DNA from 4 places in the Streptomyces sp. NPDC051582 genome. Region 3 is predicted to be linked to each of the others. Evidence: riboswitches for the same ligand, from Rfam matches in the RefSeq annotation. Region 3 holds a riboswitch; each other region holds the start of a gene.

What was found. Region 3 has a riboswitch for cobalamin ahead of AB0M92_RS00485 (ribonucleoside-diphosphate reductase subunit alpha). Riboswitches for the same ligand answer to the same signal wherever they lie in the genome.
Region 1: another riboswitch for cobalamin. It lies ahead of metE (5-methyltetrahydropteroyltriglutamate--homocysteine S-methyltransferase); the one in region 3 lies ahead of AB0M92_RS00485 (ribonucleoside-diphosphate reductase subunit alpha).
Region 2: another riboswitch for cobalamin. It lies ahead of AB0M92_RS06765 (energy-coupling factor ABC transporter permease); the one in region 3 lies ahead of AB0M92_RS00485 (ribonucleoside-diphosphate reductase subunit alpha).
Region 4: another riboswitch for cobalamin. It lies ahead of cobN (cobaltochelatase subunit CobN); the one in region 3 lies ahead of AB0M92_RS00485 (ribonucleoside-diphosphate reductase subunit alpha).

Annotation. Positions count from the first base shown of each region.
Region 1 is NZ_JBFAZJ010000006.1:187,665-190,954, forward strand. It holds gene AB0M92_RS11150 (SDR family NAD(P)-dependent oxidoreductase) at 1-324, shown strand, start outside; gene AB0M92_RS11155 (hypothetical protein) at 538-1,332, shown strand; cobalamin riboswitch at 1,408-1,634, shown strand; gene metE (5-methyltetrahydropteroyltriglutamate--homocysteine S-methyltransferase) at 1,801-3,290, shown strand, end outside.
Region 2 is NZ_JBFAZJ010000003.1:260,188-263,477, forward strand. It holds gene AB0M92_RS06750 (SsgA family sporulation/cell division regulator) at 1-38, shown strand, start outside; gene AB0M92_RS06755 (hypothetical protein) at 157-657, shown strand; gene AB0M92_RS06760 (flavodoxin family protein) at 675-1,388, opposite strand; cobalamin riboswitch at 1,502-1,697, shown strand; gene AB0M92_RS06765 (energy-coupling factor ABC transporter permease) at 1,726-2,418, shown strand; gene AB0M92_RS06770 (energy-coupling factor ABC transporter substrate-binding protein) at 2,424-2,768, shown strand; gene cbiQ (cobalt ECF transporter T component CbiQ) at 2,772-3,290, shown strand, end outside.
Region 3 is NZ_JBFAZJ010000001.1:98,329-101,618, forward strand. It holds gene AB0M92_RS00470 (YbdD/YjiX family protein) at 1-47, shown strand, start outside; gene AB0M92_RS00475 (Uma2 family endonuclease) at 103-687, opposite strand; gene AB0M92_RS00480 (GNAT family N-acetyltransferase) at 766-1,266, shown strand; cobalamin riboswitch at 1,312-1,453, shown strand; gene AB0M92_RS00485 (ribonucleoside-diphosphate reductase subunit alpha) at 1,599-3,290, shown strand, end outside.
Region 4 is NZ_JBFAZJ010000034.1:44,454-47,743, forward strand. It holds gene cobN (cobaltochelatase subunit CobN) at 1-1,152, opposite strand, end outside; cobalamin riboswitch at 1,185-1,322, opposite strand; gene cobG (precorrin-3B synthase) at 1,462-2,796, shown strand; gene AB0M92_RS32715 (precorrin-8X methylmutase) at 2,793-3,290, shown strand, end outside.

The sequences.
Region 1 (3,290 bases), on a different contig from region 3:
GCCGGCGTGGTGGCCCATCCCGGCGGCGCGCTGGACTCCCTCACCCCGTCGCGGCCCCCGGTCCATGTGCGAAGCGCCGGGGCACGGCTCGGCGCGGCACCCGCGGCCCTCCTCGTCCAGGGCAAGGACGCGGGCGCATGGCCCGCGGTCCGGGCGGTGCTCGACCCGGGTGTGAGCGGGGGCCAGCTGTGGGGACCGCGCGTCTTCGGCCTGCGCGGCGAGCCCCGACGCGAACCGGTGTGGAACCACTTGGCCGACCCCTCCGTCGCGGCACGGCTGTGGGACGCCAGCCGTGAGCTGATCGGCGCCGATGTCCTCACCTGAGCACCCGCCGCGGTGAACGAGAGAGGCCCCTCGCCCCACCGATCGTTGCGTGAACGCACGCCCCCCTCGCGCAACCGCCGCTCCTGCGCACGTACTTGTCGGGCGGTGCGGGCCGGAGGAAAGTGATGGCGGCGCGCACGGGGGGGGACGGCACCACCCGCTCCCGCGCGTCACGGACGGCGCCACGGATCCGAGGAACAGGAGCGCAGGGGTATGCCCATCCATCAGAAGATCGACCACCCCACCAACTGGATCATCGACGTCGACATCAAGGACGTGAGCGCGCTCGCCCTGCACGGCGCACCCGTCGGCGAGCGGCTCGTGGTCTTCGTGTCGGAGACCCACCACAACACGAGGTACGACAGTTCCCGGCGCGACGAGATCATCCGGCAGCTGTCCTCACACCCCAAGGTCACCCTCGTCGTCGAACGGGACCTCAGCCCCATTCCGCCGGCACCCAACATGGTGGTGGAGACCACCCCGGGCCTCTCCTCCGCCGACTCCAAACGCGACGACACCGTGATCGCGCAGCTCGTCGACCACTTGAACCGGCTGCCTCCCGGGCAGAAGGGCCGGTCGATCGTGTTCCTGTTCGGAGACGACCACTTCGACAAGCTCCGCACCCGTCTCGACTCCGCCCTGCCGGAGCTGGTGACGCTCCGCCACTTCCCCTCCATCCGGGACCAGATGGACGCGCTGAGTCTGGCGGCGCCGGCGCCAGGCCCCGGTGACCGGCCGATCGGCTGGGTCCGTACGAGTCAGTTCGCGGCGAGCGAGGGGCAGGAGGCCCTCAACAGCGATCTCCTCCGCCGCGGCCTCGTCCCGGTTCCCTATCAGGTCCACGTCCACTCACCGGAAGTCTTCGCGTGGGGCAAGCAGGGGTTCCTGCTCCACAGCTCGAACCAGTCGATCATCGACATCGGCACCCAGCTCGCCGATGAAGGCACCCTGCCCCTCATGATTCGCGACCCGCAAGAGGTCAGGGGCCGCGCGGGCCGCGTCGGCTGAGCCGCCCCGGTCACGGCGTCTCACTTCTTCGTCCGAATGGTGGACGCGGCTCGCCGCTGGGCGATTTCGCGTCCTAGGGTGACCGGTGCAGCTGGTTCGCCCCGTCCTCCAGACGGGATGCGTCGTAAGAGGGAACCCGGTGGGAATCCGGGACTGCCCCGCAGCGGTGAGCGGGAACGACCGCCGTCATACGCACTGGGACCGGACATCGGTCCTGGGAAGCGATGGCCAGTAGGTGCCCGCCGGGAGACCGGCGGGTGTGCCCGCGAGTCCGAAGACCTGCCCGTTGCCCGTACGCGGACGATTCCCGTGCGGAAATCCCGGTGACCTCGTGGGCGGGTCGGCGAACATATCGAGCGGCACGCGTGGCGGTGTTCTCCGTCCCGGTGGCCCGCTCGATTTGTCGTTCCTTCGCGTCCGCGTCCCGTCTCCGGGGTGTTCAGGACACATCTCGCGAAGGAGAGTTCCGTGACAGCCGAGCCCGCAGCCGCCGCAGCACGAGCCACCGTGTACGGCTACCCCCGCCAGGGTCGAAACCGCGAACTGAAGAAGGCGATCGAGGGCTACTGGAAGGGGCTCGTCACCGCCGACGCCCTCCACCGGACCGCCGCCGGACTCCGCCGTTCGAACTGGCGGCAGCTGGCCGACGACGGCATCACCGAGGTTCCGACCGGTGACTTCTCGTACTACGACCACGTCCTGGACACCAGCGTCATGGTCGGCGCCGTACCCGAGCGGCACCGCGCGGCCTTCGGGGCCGACCGGCTGGACGGCTACTTCGCGATGGCCCGCGGCACCCAGGACGCCGCCCCGCTCGAAATGACCAAGTGGTTCGACACCAACTACCACTACCTGGTCCCCGAGCTCGGTCCGGACACCGTGTTCACCGCCGATGCCACCCGGCAGGTGGCCGAGCTGACGGAGGCCCTCGCGCTCGGGCACACCGCCCGCCCGGTCCTCGTCGGCCCCGTCACGTACCTGCTGCTGGCCAAGCCCGCGCCCGGCGTGGCCGCCGACTTCCAGCCGATCACCCTGCTCGACCGGCTCCTTCCCGTCTACGCCCAGGTCCTGGCCGAGCTGCGCGCCGCCGGCGCCGAGTGGGTCCAGCTGGACGAGCCGGCCCTGGTCCAGGACCGCACCCCCGCCGACCTGAACGCCACCGCACGCGCCTACCGCGAGCTCGGCGCACCGACCGACCGGCCCAAGCTGCTCGTCGCCTCCTATTTCGACCGGCTCGGCGACGCCCTCCCGGTGCTGGCCGCGGCACCGGTCGAAGGCCTCGCCCTCGATTTCACGGACGGCGGCGCCGCGAACCTCTCCGATCTCGCCGCCGTCGGCGGACTGCCCGGCAAGCGCCTGGTCGCCGGCGTGGTCGACGGCCGCAACGTCTGGATCAACGACCACCAGAAGTCCCTGACGACCCTCGGCACCCTGCTGGGCCTCGCCGATCAGGTGGACGTCGCCGCGTCCTGCTCCCTCCTGCACGTCCCGCTCGACGCGAACGCCGAGCGGGACATCGATCCGCAGATCCGGCGCTGGCTCGCCTTCGCCCGCCAGAAGACCACCGAAATCGCCACGCTCGCCCGCGGACTCGCCCGGGGCACCGACTCCATCGCCGCCCAACTGGCGGCGAACCGGGCCGACCTGGCCTCCCGGGCCTCCTCCCCGATCACCCACGACCCCGCCGTGCGCGCCCGTACCGCCGCGATCACCGATGCCGACGGGCGGCGTTCGCAGTCCTACCCGCAGCGCACCGCGGCCCAGCGCGCCCTCCTGCGGCTGCCGTTGCTGCCGACGACGACCATCGGCTCCTTCCCCCAGACGAACGAGCTGCGCACCGCCCGCGCCGACCTGCGGGCCGGCCGCATCGACACCGCGGGCTACGAGGAGCGGATCAAGGACGAGATCCGCGAGGTGCTCTCCTTCCAGGAGAAGACCGGCATCGACGTCCTGGTGCA
Region 2 (3,290 bases), on a different contig from region 3:
ACCTCGACGCCGAGCTGAGCACCCTGCTGCCCCGGTAAGTTACCCGTTGGTGGGTTTTCTTCTGTTTTGAGCGGTTTTAGGTGCAACCATGAGCCTGCCGGGGAGTGTCTTCAGCAGTGACACCGGTCCCCGCCTCTGAAGAATCAGGGGGACGTCATGAACCACCTCCGCCGCCGGCAGCTCGTGGCCCTCGCCACGGGTGTGCTGCTCACCGCCGGGATCACCCTCGCCGCTCCGGCCTCGGCCGTGGTGCGGCCCACGCCGCTCGTCGTGAACGCCCGCTGGGGCGGGCACTGCACGTACGACCGCATCGTCATCGACCTGCGGGGATACGTTCCCGGGGCCACCGTCACCCGCGTCCCCCGGCTGGTCCACGACGGGTCCGGCGCGCCCGTCCCGCTGGCCGGGAAGTACTTCCTCCAGATCCGGCTGCATCCCGCCGCGGCCCACGACCGCGCGGGCGCCGGCACCTACCGCGGACCACGGTTGGTCGAGATCCACCTGCCGCAGCTGAAGGGCCTGGCCCTGACCGGCGATTTCGAGGGGTACGTGACCTTCGGCGCCGCGTTCGGCGCCAAGCCCTCCGTCAGCTCGTTCACGCTGCACGCGCCGGAACGCCTCGTGCTGGACGTCGCCCACCGCAACGTCTGCCGGTGACGGTCACGGTCACGGTCCTACCGGTGCTCGGGGTTCGGGAAGTCGAAGCGGCAGCCGGCGTCCCACTCCGAGCGCTGGTTGCCGTGCGCCGGAACGCCGCCCGCGCGCTTGAGCAGGGCGGCCAGGTGCATGAGGTTCCATGACATGAAGGTCGTGTTGCGGTTGGTGAAGTCGTTCTCGGGGCCGCCCGAGCCGGGGTCGAGGTACGAGGGCCCGGGCCCGGCCTCACCGATCCAGCCCGCGTCGGCCTGGGGCGGGATCGCGTAGCCGAGGTGCTGGAGGCTGTAGAGGATGTTCATGGCGCAGTGCTTGACGCCGTCCTCGTTGCCGGTGACGAGCGCGCCGCCGACGCGGCCGTAGAAGGCGTACTGACCGTGCTCGTTCAGGATCGAGGAGCAGGCGTAGAGCCGCTCGATGACCTGCTTCATGACGGAGCTGTTGTCACCGAGCCAGATCGGGCCGCACAGCACGAGGATGTCGGCGTCCATGATCTGGCTGTACAGGACGGGCCACTGGTCGGCTTCCCAGCCGTGCTCGGTCATGTCCGGCCAGACACCGGTGGCGATGTCGTGGTCGACGGCCCGGATGAGCGAGGTCCGCGCACCGGCCGCCTCCATGACGGCGCGGCTGCGGGCGATCAGCCCCTCGGTGTTGCTGGTTTCCGGCGAGCGCTTGAGGGTGCAGTTGACGTAGACGGCGGTCAGGTCTGAGTAGTCGTAGTCGTCGGCCACCCCGCCAGCCTGCGGGCCGCCTGCGGGGGCCGCCAGCGGGCCGCACCCGTTCGGGCACGGGGCGTGCGGACACGGGACGTTCGGACCGGATTGGTGCAGGTCCGTCCGTCCGACTAGGGTCAACGGGCCTTGGTGTACGGGAAACCGGTGGAAGACCGGTGCGGCCCTCGCCACTGTGAACGGGAAGTCCGGCTCCACTCTTTCGGGAAGCCACTGGGCGGCGCGGGAAGTTCCGCACCGCCCGGGAAGGCGGGGCCAGGGCATCAGCACCCGTGAGCCAGGAGACCGGCCGGGGCGCGTTGTCCATCCACGAGGTGCTGGAGAGGTCTCCCCACTCATGCATATAGCCGAGGGCTTCCTGCCCCCTTTGCACGCGGTCGCCTGGGGCGCCGCGTCCGCTCCGTTCGTCGTCCACGGTGTCCGCGCCCTCACCCGTGAGGTGAAGGCGAACCCGGAGAGCACGCTGCTGCTCGGGGCGTCGGGAGCATTCACTTTCGTCCTGTCCGCCCTGAAGATCCCGTCGGTGACGGGCAGCTGTTCGCACCCCACCGGGACCGGGCTCGGGGCGATCCTGTTCCGGCCGCCGATCATGGCGGTGCTCGGCACGATCACCCTGCTCTTCCAGGCGCTGCTGCTGGCACACGGCGGGCTGACCACCCTCGGCGCGAACGTGTTCTCGATGGCGATCGCCGGGCCGTGGGCGGGGTACGGGGTGTACCTGCTGCTGAAGCGCTTCGACGTGCCGCTGATGGTGACCGTCTTCTTCGGCGCGTTCTTCGCCGACCTGGTCACGTACTGCGTGACGTCCGTGCAGCTGGCGCTGGCCTTCCCGGACCCGGGCACCGGGTTCGCGGGCGCGCTCGTGAAGTTCGGCGGCATCTTCGCGGTGACCCAGATCCCGCTCGCGGTGAGCGAGGGGCTGCTGACCGTGCTCGTGATGCGGCTGCTGATGCAGTCGAGCAAGTCGGACCTGGTCCGGCTGGGCGTCGCGAAGCTCACCGGCCGCAGCGAGCAGAAGGCGGCCGCGTGATGGGCATGAGCCGGAATTCCAAGATCAACGGCCTGCTGCTGCTCCTGGTGGCGGCGCTGGCCGTACTGCCGATCGCGCTGGGCATGGGAGAGGGCAAGGAGGAGCCGTTCGCGGGCGCCGACGCGCAGGCGGAAACGGCGATCACCGAGCTCAAGCCGGACTACGAGCCGTGGTTCTCGCCGCTGTACGAACCCCCCTCCGGGGAGGTGGAGTCGGCCCTGTTCGCCCTCCAGGCGGCCCTGGGCGCGGGCGTGCTCGCCTACTACTTCGGCGTCCGCAAGGGCCGCCGTCAGGCCGCCGCGGCCGGTGCTGCCGCGGCCGCGCCGGACACCACCGCCTCGGAGTCGTAGACGGTGCTGCCGATCGACGTGGCGGCGCACGGCAGCCGGTGGCGGCGCCGGCATCCGCTGGAGAAGGCCCTGCTGGGGCTCGGGCTGACGGTCACCGCCGTGTGCCTGCCGCCCTGGCCCGGCGGCCCGCTGGTCGCCGCCGCCACGCTCGCCGTGCTGCTCGGCCCGGCCGGTGTGGCCGGGCGGCAGCTGTGGCGGGCCTTCCGGATACCGCTGGGCTTCTGCTTCACCGGCGCGCTGCCGCTGCTGGTCGCCGTCGGCGGCCCGGCCGGGTTCGTCTCGCTCGCGCCCGACGGCCCCCGGCACGCCGCCGAGCTGCTGCTGCGGACCTCGGCGGCCTCCCTGGGCGTGCTGCTGTTCGCCTTCACCACGCCCGTCTCGGACGTCCTGCCCCGGCTGGTCCGGGCCGGGGTCCCGGCGCCGGTGGTGGACGTGGCCCTCGTCATGTACCGCATCGGCTTCCTGCTGCTGGACTCGCTGACCCAGGTCCGGCGCGCCCAGGCGGCCAGGCTGGGCCAGTCC
Region 3 (3,290 bases):
CGGACGCGCGCGAGGCCGACCCCCGGGAGGGGTTCGGCTGCTGCTGAACCCTGACTCGCCGAAGGGCCCCGCCGGACATTCCGGCGGGGCCTTCGTGCGTGTTCAGCGCACCCAGTCCTTCAGAGGCTCGGTCGGGAAGGAGAACCCGACGGGGTCCGGCAGCTCGACGTCCTTGCCGAAGGGGATGGTGCGTACCGTCTCGTACAGCTTCCCGTTGGGCTCGCTGTGGACTTGCACAAGGCAGTTGTCCCGGTCGATGAGGAGGTAGACGGGAATGCCGGTCGCCGCGTACGCGCCGGGCTTCGCCTTGCGGTCGCGTGCGTCGGTGTCCGAGTCGTACGACGTAACCTCGACGACCATCAGGACAGGAGCCGGGTCGGCCCACTCCCCCTGCCCTTCGAATGCGCCATCCGGGGCAAGGGACGCATCCGGGCGTGCCCGACCCGAACGGTACTGCTCGACCTTCAGGCCGCGTTCCACGTGGAGCCAGACCTCGGGCCGGTGCTGCATACAGATGCGGGACAGCCACACGACGATTCGGTCGTGATCTCCGTCAGGCACCGCTTTGACCCCCAGCTTCCCGTCGATGAATTCCAACCGCAGCCCCTCCACCTCTCTGGCGCCTATGCGCGCAAGGGTCTCGAAGTCCTCGGTCAGCATCTGGGGCCGGTCTGTCATCACGGTCATGCCTCGCTCGCCCTTCTCGACGGTGCTGCCTCCGACGATAGTGCCGGGCACCGACACCCGTCCGGCACACTCGACCGCATGGACATCGTGATCAGGGAAGCGCTGGCGGCGGAGTACGGAGCGCTCGGGGACATCACCGCGCAGGCCTACCTCGGCGACGGGCTGCTCACCTTCGGCGAGGACGATCCGTACCTCGCGCGGCTGCGGGACGTGGCCGGGCGGGCGGCCGACGGGGTGATACTCGTCGCCGCCACCGGTGACGGCCGGCTCCTCGGGAGCGTGGCCTTCGCCGCGCCCGGGAGCCCGCTGTGCGACATCGCCGTGGCCGGCGAGGCCGAGTTCCGGATGCTGGCCGTCGCCCGGGAGGGCCGCGGGCGGGGCGCCGGGGAGGCGCTGGTACGGGCCTGCGTCGACCGTGCCCGTGCCATCGAGGGCGTACGGCGGCTCGTGCTGTCGACCACGCAGGACATGGTCGGCGCCCACCGGATCTACCAACGGCTCGGCTTCGTGCGCACGCCCGAACGGGACTGGGAGCCCGTTCCCGACCTCCCTCTGCTCACGTACGGTCTCGAACTGTAGCCACGCCGACACAACGCCGACACAACATCTAGGGGGTCGCACAGGAAGCGGCCCCCACATGTATGCTCGTGCTCGCTGTCGTCGCAGGGGAATCCGGTGCGAATCCGGAACTGTCCCGCAACGGTATGAAGTACACCCATTGGTGTCACCGCAAGTCCGAGGACCTGCCGACAGCGCGCCCGGCTCGACCGAACCGGGTGCCGATACGTCCGGGCCTCGCGGTTGGGCCGGTGGACGCCGCGCGGTGCTGCCCTGCCATGCCCGCGCGCGCCCGCTCGCGCCGACGCCGCAGGTGTCCCGGAGCCGAGCGAGGGAGAGCTCCCCCCGTGACCATCGCGCCTTCCGCACCGCGCGCCGAGTCCGACCCGTCCGACACCGGAATCGAGACCGGGGGACCTGGGGCCGCACTGCTGCGAACCCTCACCGAGCTGACGGCCGACCTCCCCGACACCGACCCGGGCCGGGTCGCCGCCGCCGCCCTGCGCGGCCGCAGCGCCGCGGCCGACGAGGCCGAACTGCGCGGCCTGGCCACGGAGGCCGCCGCCGGTCTCATCTCCGAGGACCCGGCGTACTCCCGGCTCGCCGCCCGGCTGCTGACGCTGGCCGTCGCCGAGGAGGCCGCGGGCCAGGGGGCCACCTCCTTCTCCGCCTCCGTCGCGGTCGGCCACCGCGAGGGCCTGATCGCGGACCGCACCGCCGAGTTCGTGGCGCTGCACGCGAGCCGTCTGAACGCGCTGGTCGAGCACACGCTCGCCGAGGGCGCCGACGACCGCTTCGGCTTCTTCGGCCTGCGCACCCTGCACAGCCGCTACCTGCTGCGCCACCCGATCACCCGCCAGGTCGTCGAGACCCCGCAGCACTTCATGCTGCGCGTGGCCTGCGGCCTCGCCGAGAACGACAGCGTCCAGGCCGTCGAGGAAGTGGCCTCGCTCTACCGGCTGATGAGCCGCCTCGACTACCTGCCGTCCTCCCCCACGCTCTTCAACTCCGGCACCCGGCACCCGCAGATGTCCTCCTGCTACCTGCTGGACTCCCCGCTGGACGAGCTCGACTCGATCTACGACCGCTACCACCAGGTCGCGCGCCTGTCCAAGCACGCCGGCGGCATCGGCCTCTCGTACTCCCGCATCCGCGCCCGCGGTTCGCTGATCCGCGGTACGAACGGCCACTCCAACGGCATCGTGCCGTTCCTGAAGACCCTCGACGCCTCCGTCGCCGCCGTGAACCAGGGCGGCCGCCGCAAGGGCGCCGCCGCCGTCTACCTGGAGACCTGGCACGCGGACATCGAGGAGTTCCTGGAGCTCCGCGACAACACGGGCGAGGACCAGCGCCGTACGCACAACCTGAACCTGGCGCACTGGGTGCCGGACGAGTTCATGCGCCGCGTGAACGCGGACGCCGACTGGTCGCTGTTCTCCCCGGCCGACGTGCCCGAGCTGGTCGACCTGTGGGGCGACGCGTTCGACGCCGCGTACCGCAAGGCCGAGGCGGCGGGCCTCGCCCGCAAGACCATGCCCGCCCGCGACCTGTACGGCCGGATGATGCGCACCCTCGCGCAGACCGGCCAGGGCTGGATGACCTTCAAGGACGCCTCCAACCGCACGGCGAACCAGACCGCCGAGCCGGGCACGGTCGTCCACTCCTCCAACCTGTGCACCGAGATCATCGAGGTCACCGACGACGGCGAGACGGCCGTCTGCAACCTCGGCTCGGTCAACATGGGCGCGTTCGTCATCGACACCGCCGGCGGCCGCGACATCGACTGGGAGCGCCTGGACGAGACCGTCCGCACCGCGGTCACCTTCCTCGACCGCGTCGTGGACATCAACTTCTACCCGACCGAGCAGGCGGGCCGCTCCAACGCCCGCTGGCGTCCGGTGGGCCTGGGCGCGATGGGCCTCCAGGACGTCTTCTTCAAGCTGAAGATGCCCTTCGACTCCCCCGAGGCGAAGGCCCTGTCCACCAAGCTCTCCGAGCGCATCATGCTGGCCGCGTACGAGGCCTCCTGCGACCTCGCCGAGCGC
Region 4 (3,290 bases), on a different contig from region 3:
GGAGACCAGGCCCGGGATGTCCTCGACGGGACCGAAGTCGTAGCCGCCCGCGATGAGCGTGCGCAGCAGCTCCACGGCGCTGGCCGGGGTGTCGAGGCCGACCGCGTTGCCGATGCGGGAGTGCTTGGTGGGGTACGCGGACAGGACGAGCGCGACCTTCTTGTCGCGGCGCTCGATGTGCCGCAGCCGGGCGTGCCGGACGGCGATCCCGGCGACGCGGGCGGCGCGCTCGGGGTCGGCCACGTACGCCGGCAGCCCGTCCTCGTCGAGCTCCTTGAAGGAGAACGGGACGGTGATCAGGCGGCCGTCGAACTCGGGGACGGCGACCTGCGTCGCGGCGTCGAGCGGGGAGAGGCCCTCGTCGTTCTCCTCCCAGGTACTGCGCGAGCCGGTCAGGCACAGGGCCTGGAGGATCGGCACGCCGAGCCCGGCGAGCGCGCCCGCGTCCCAGGACTCGTCGTCGCCGCCGGCCGAGGCGGTGGCGGGCTTGGTGCCGCCGGCCGCGAGCACCGTGGTCACGATCGCGTCCGCCGACTCCAGTTCGGCGATCAGCTCCGGCTCGGGCGCGCGCAGGGAGGACACGTACAGCGGTACGGGCGTGCCGCCGCTCTCCACGATCGCGTCGCACAGCGCGTGCACGAAGGCCGTGTTGCCGCTCATCTGATGGGCTCGGTAGTACAGCACCGCGATGCGCGGGCCGTACGGGCGCACCGGCGTGCGCTCCAGCGGGCCCCAGGTGGGCGCGGCGGCGGGCGGCTCGAAGCCGTGGCCGGTCAGCAGCACGGTGTCGGAGAGGAAGCGGGCCAGCTGGTCCAGGTTGGCGGGGCCGCCGTGCGCGAGGTAGCCGTGCGCCTCGGCCGCGATGCCGATCGGGACCGTGGAGGCCTCCATCAGCTGGGCGTCCGGGGCCTGTTCGCCGGTGAGGACGACCACCGGGCGGGTCTGCGCCGGCGCCAGCAGCAGGTCGAGGCCTTCCTGCCAGGCGCGCAGGCCGCCGAGGAGGCGTACGACGACCAGGTCGACGCCGTCGAGCAGGGCGGGGAGGTCGTCGAGGGGAAGGCGGGAGGGGTTCGCGAACCGGTACGGCACGGGGCCGTCCGCGGCGCGGGCGCTGAGCAGATCGGTGTCGGACGTCGACAGCAGCAGGATCATGCGGCGGCATGCCTTCCTCGGGGTTTCCGCGCCCCGGGCAGTGTGGACAGCGGGAGTTCCTGACTCACCCGGCGGATCGCTCCGCGGGTTCACAGTGGCGGGACCGCGCCGGATTCGCACCGGGCTTCCTCCCAGCGGGCCACGTGGCTCCGCCGGTGGTCATCTTAGGTGGCGTTCTCCCTGGCCGGGAGTGGGGGTGGTCCGCGCACGGGGAGCGGATCGGGGCAGGTCGGGCGGAGCATGGGGCGCAGGGGGCGGGTGGTGACGGACACAGGTCGAGTTCGGGGAATCGTGGGTATGCTCGCCGCCATGCCGCCCCAGCCCCCTTCCGCCGCAGTGCGGGACGAACCGGTCATACGTGACCGCGGTGACGCCTGCCCCGGTGCGCTGAGGCTGCACGCGGCGGACGACGGGTACCTGGCCCGGATCCGGATACCCGGCGGGATGCTCGACGCGGCCGCGGCCCTGCTGCTGGCCGACGCGGCGGACCGGCTCGGTGACGGGCACATCGACCTCACCTCGCGCGGCAACGCGCAATTGCGGGGGCTCGGCGCGAGCTGCGGCGGCGAACTGCAGGCCGTGCTCGTGCGCGCCGGACTGCTGCCCGCCCCCACCCACGAGCGGGTCCGCAACATCGTCGCCTCGCCGCTGACCGGCCTGGACCGGCGCGCCCTGCCCGACGTGGCCCCCTGGGTCGCGGAGCTGGACCGGCTGCTGTGCGCGAGCGCGCCGGCGGCCGGCCTGTCGGGGCGCTTCCTGTTCGCCCTCGACGACGGCCGCGGCGACGTGACCTCGCTCGACGGCGATGTGAACCTGACCGCCGTCCGAGGCGGGGGCGGGGACCGGGCGCTGCTGTGGACCGCCGACCCGGCGGACGCGCTGCTGGTGGGTTCCGCCGACGCGGCGCGGTCCGCGCTCGTGGCCGCCGAGTACTTCCTCGACGCGGTGCGGGAAGCGGGCACCCGGGCCTGGCGGGTGTCGGAGCTGCCCGCCGAACAGGCTCTGTCTGCCGATGAGTTGGCCGTCCGGCTGGCCGCCGCCGGGATCCCGGCCTCCGCCGTGCGGGACGCCCCGGCCCCCCTGCGCGGACCGGCCCCCGAACCGGGCGTGGTCGAGGGGCCCGACGGGGCCGCCGCGCTCAGCGTGTTCGCACCGCTGGGCCGCCTGACCACCGCGCAGTGGCGCGAACTGGCCGGGCTCACCGGCCGCGTCCGCCTCACCCCCTGGCGCGGGATCGTCATCCCCGGCCTGGCCGCCGGAGCCGCCGAGGACGCGCTCGCCGCCCTCACCGAAGCCGGGCTCGTGACCGGCCCCGACGACCCCTGGCGGTCCGTCACCGCCTGTACGGGGCGGCCCGGTTGTGCGAAGTCCCGTGCGGACGTACGCGCCGACGCGCGCGCCGTCGTGGCGCAGGGACGACCGCACCCGCAGGGGACCCGCCCGCTGCCCGTGCACTGGTCCGGCTGCGAACGCCGGTGCGGGCACCCCCGCGGCACCGCCTGGGCGGACCTGGTCGCCACCGCCGAAGGGTACGACCTGTCCGCGGCCGGACACGCACCGCGCCGGGCCCTCCCGGCCTCCGAACTTCCCGCGGCCCTCGCGGCCGTACGCCGCACCACCTCCCACGACGCAGCGAAGAAATGAGCGAGTACACAGTGTTCGAGTACGAGAAGGACGGCGCGGCCATCTACCGCCAGTCCTTTGCGACGATCCGCGCCGAGGCGGACCTCTCCGGGCTGCCCGCCTCCGTCGCCCAGGTCGCGGTGCGCATGATTCACGCCTGCGGAATGACCGACCTGCCCCAGGACCTCGGCTACACCCCGGAGGTCGTGCTCCGCGCACGGGCCGCGCTGCACGCCGGCGCGCCGATCCTCTGCGACGTCCAGATGGTCGCCAGCGGGGTCACCCGCAAGCGGCTGCCCGCCGGCAACGAGGTGATCTGCACCCTCTCCGACCCCGCCGTGCCCGCCCTCGCCGCCAAGACGGGGACCACGCGCAGCGCCGCCGCGCTCGAAGTCTGGCGTGACCGCGGCCTGCTGGAGGGCTCCGTGATCGCCGTCGGCAACGCGCCGACCGCGCTGTTCCGGCTGCTGGAGATGATCGAGGAGGGCGCCCCGCGCCCCGCCGCCGTCATCGGC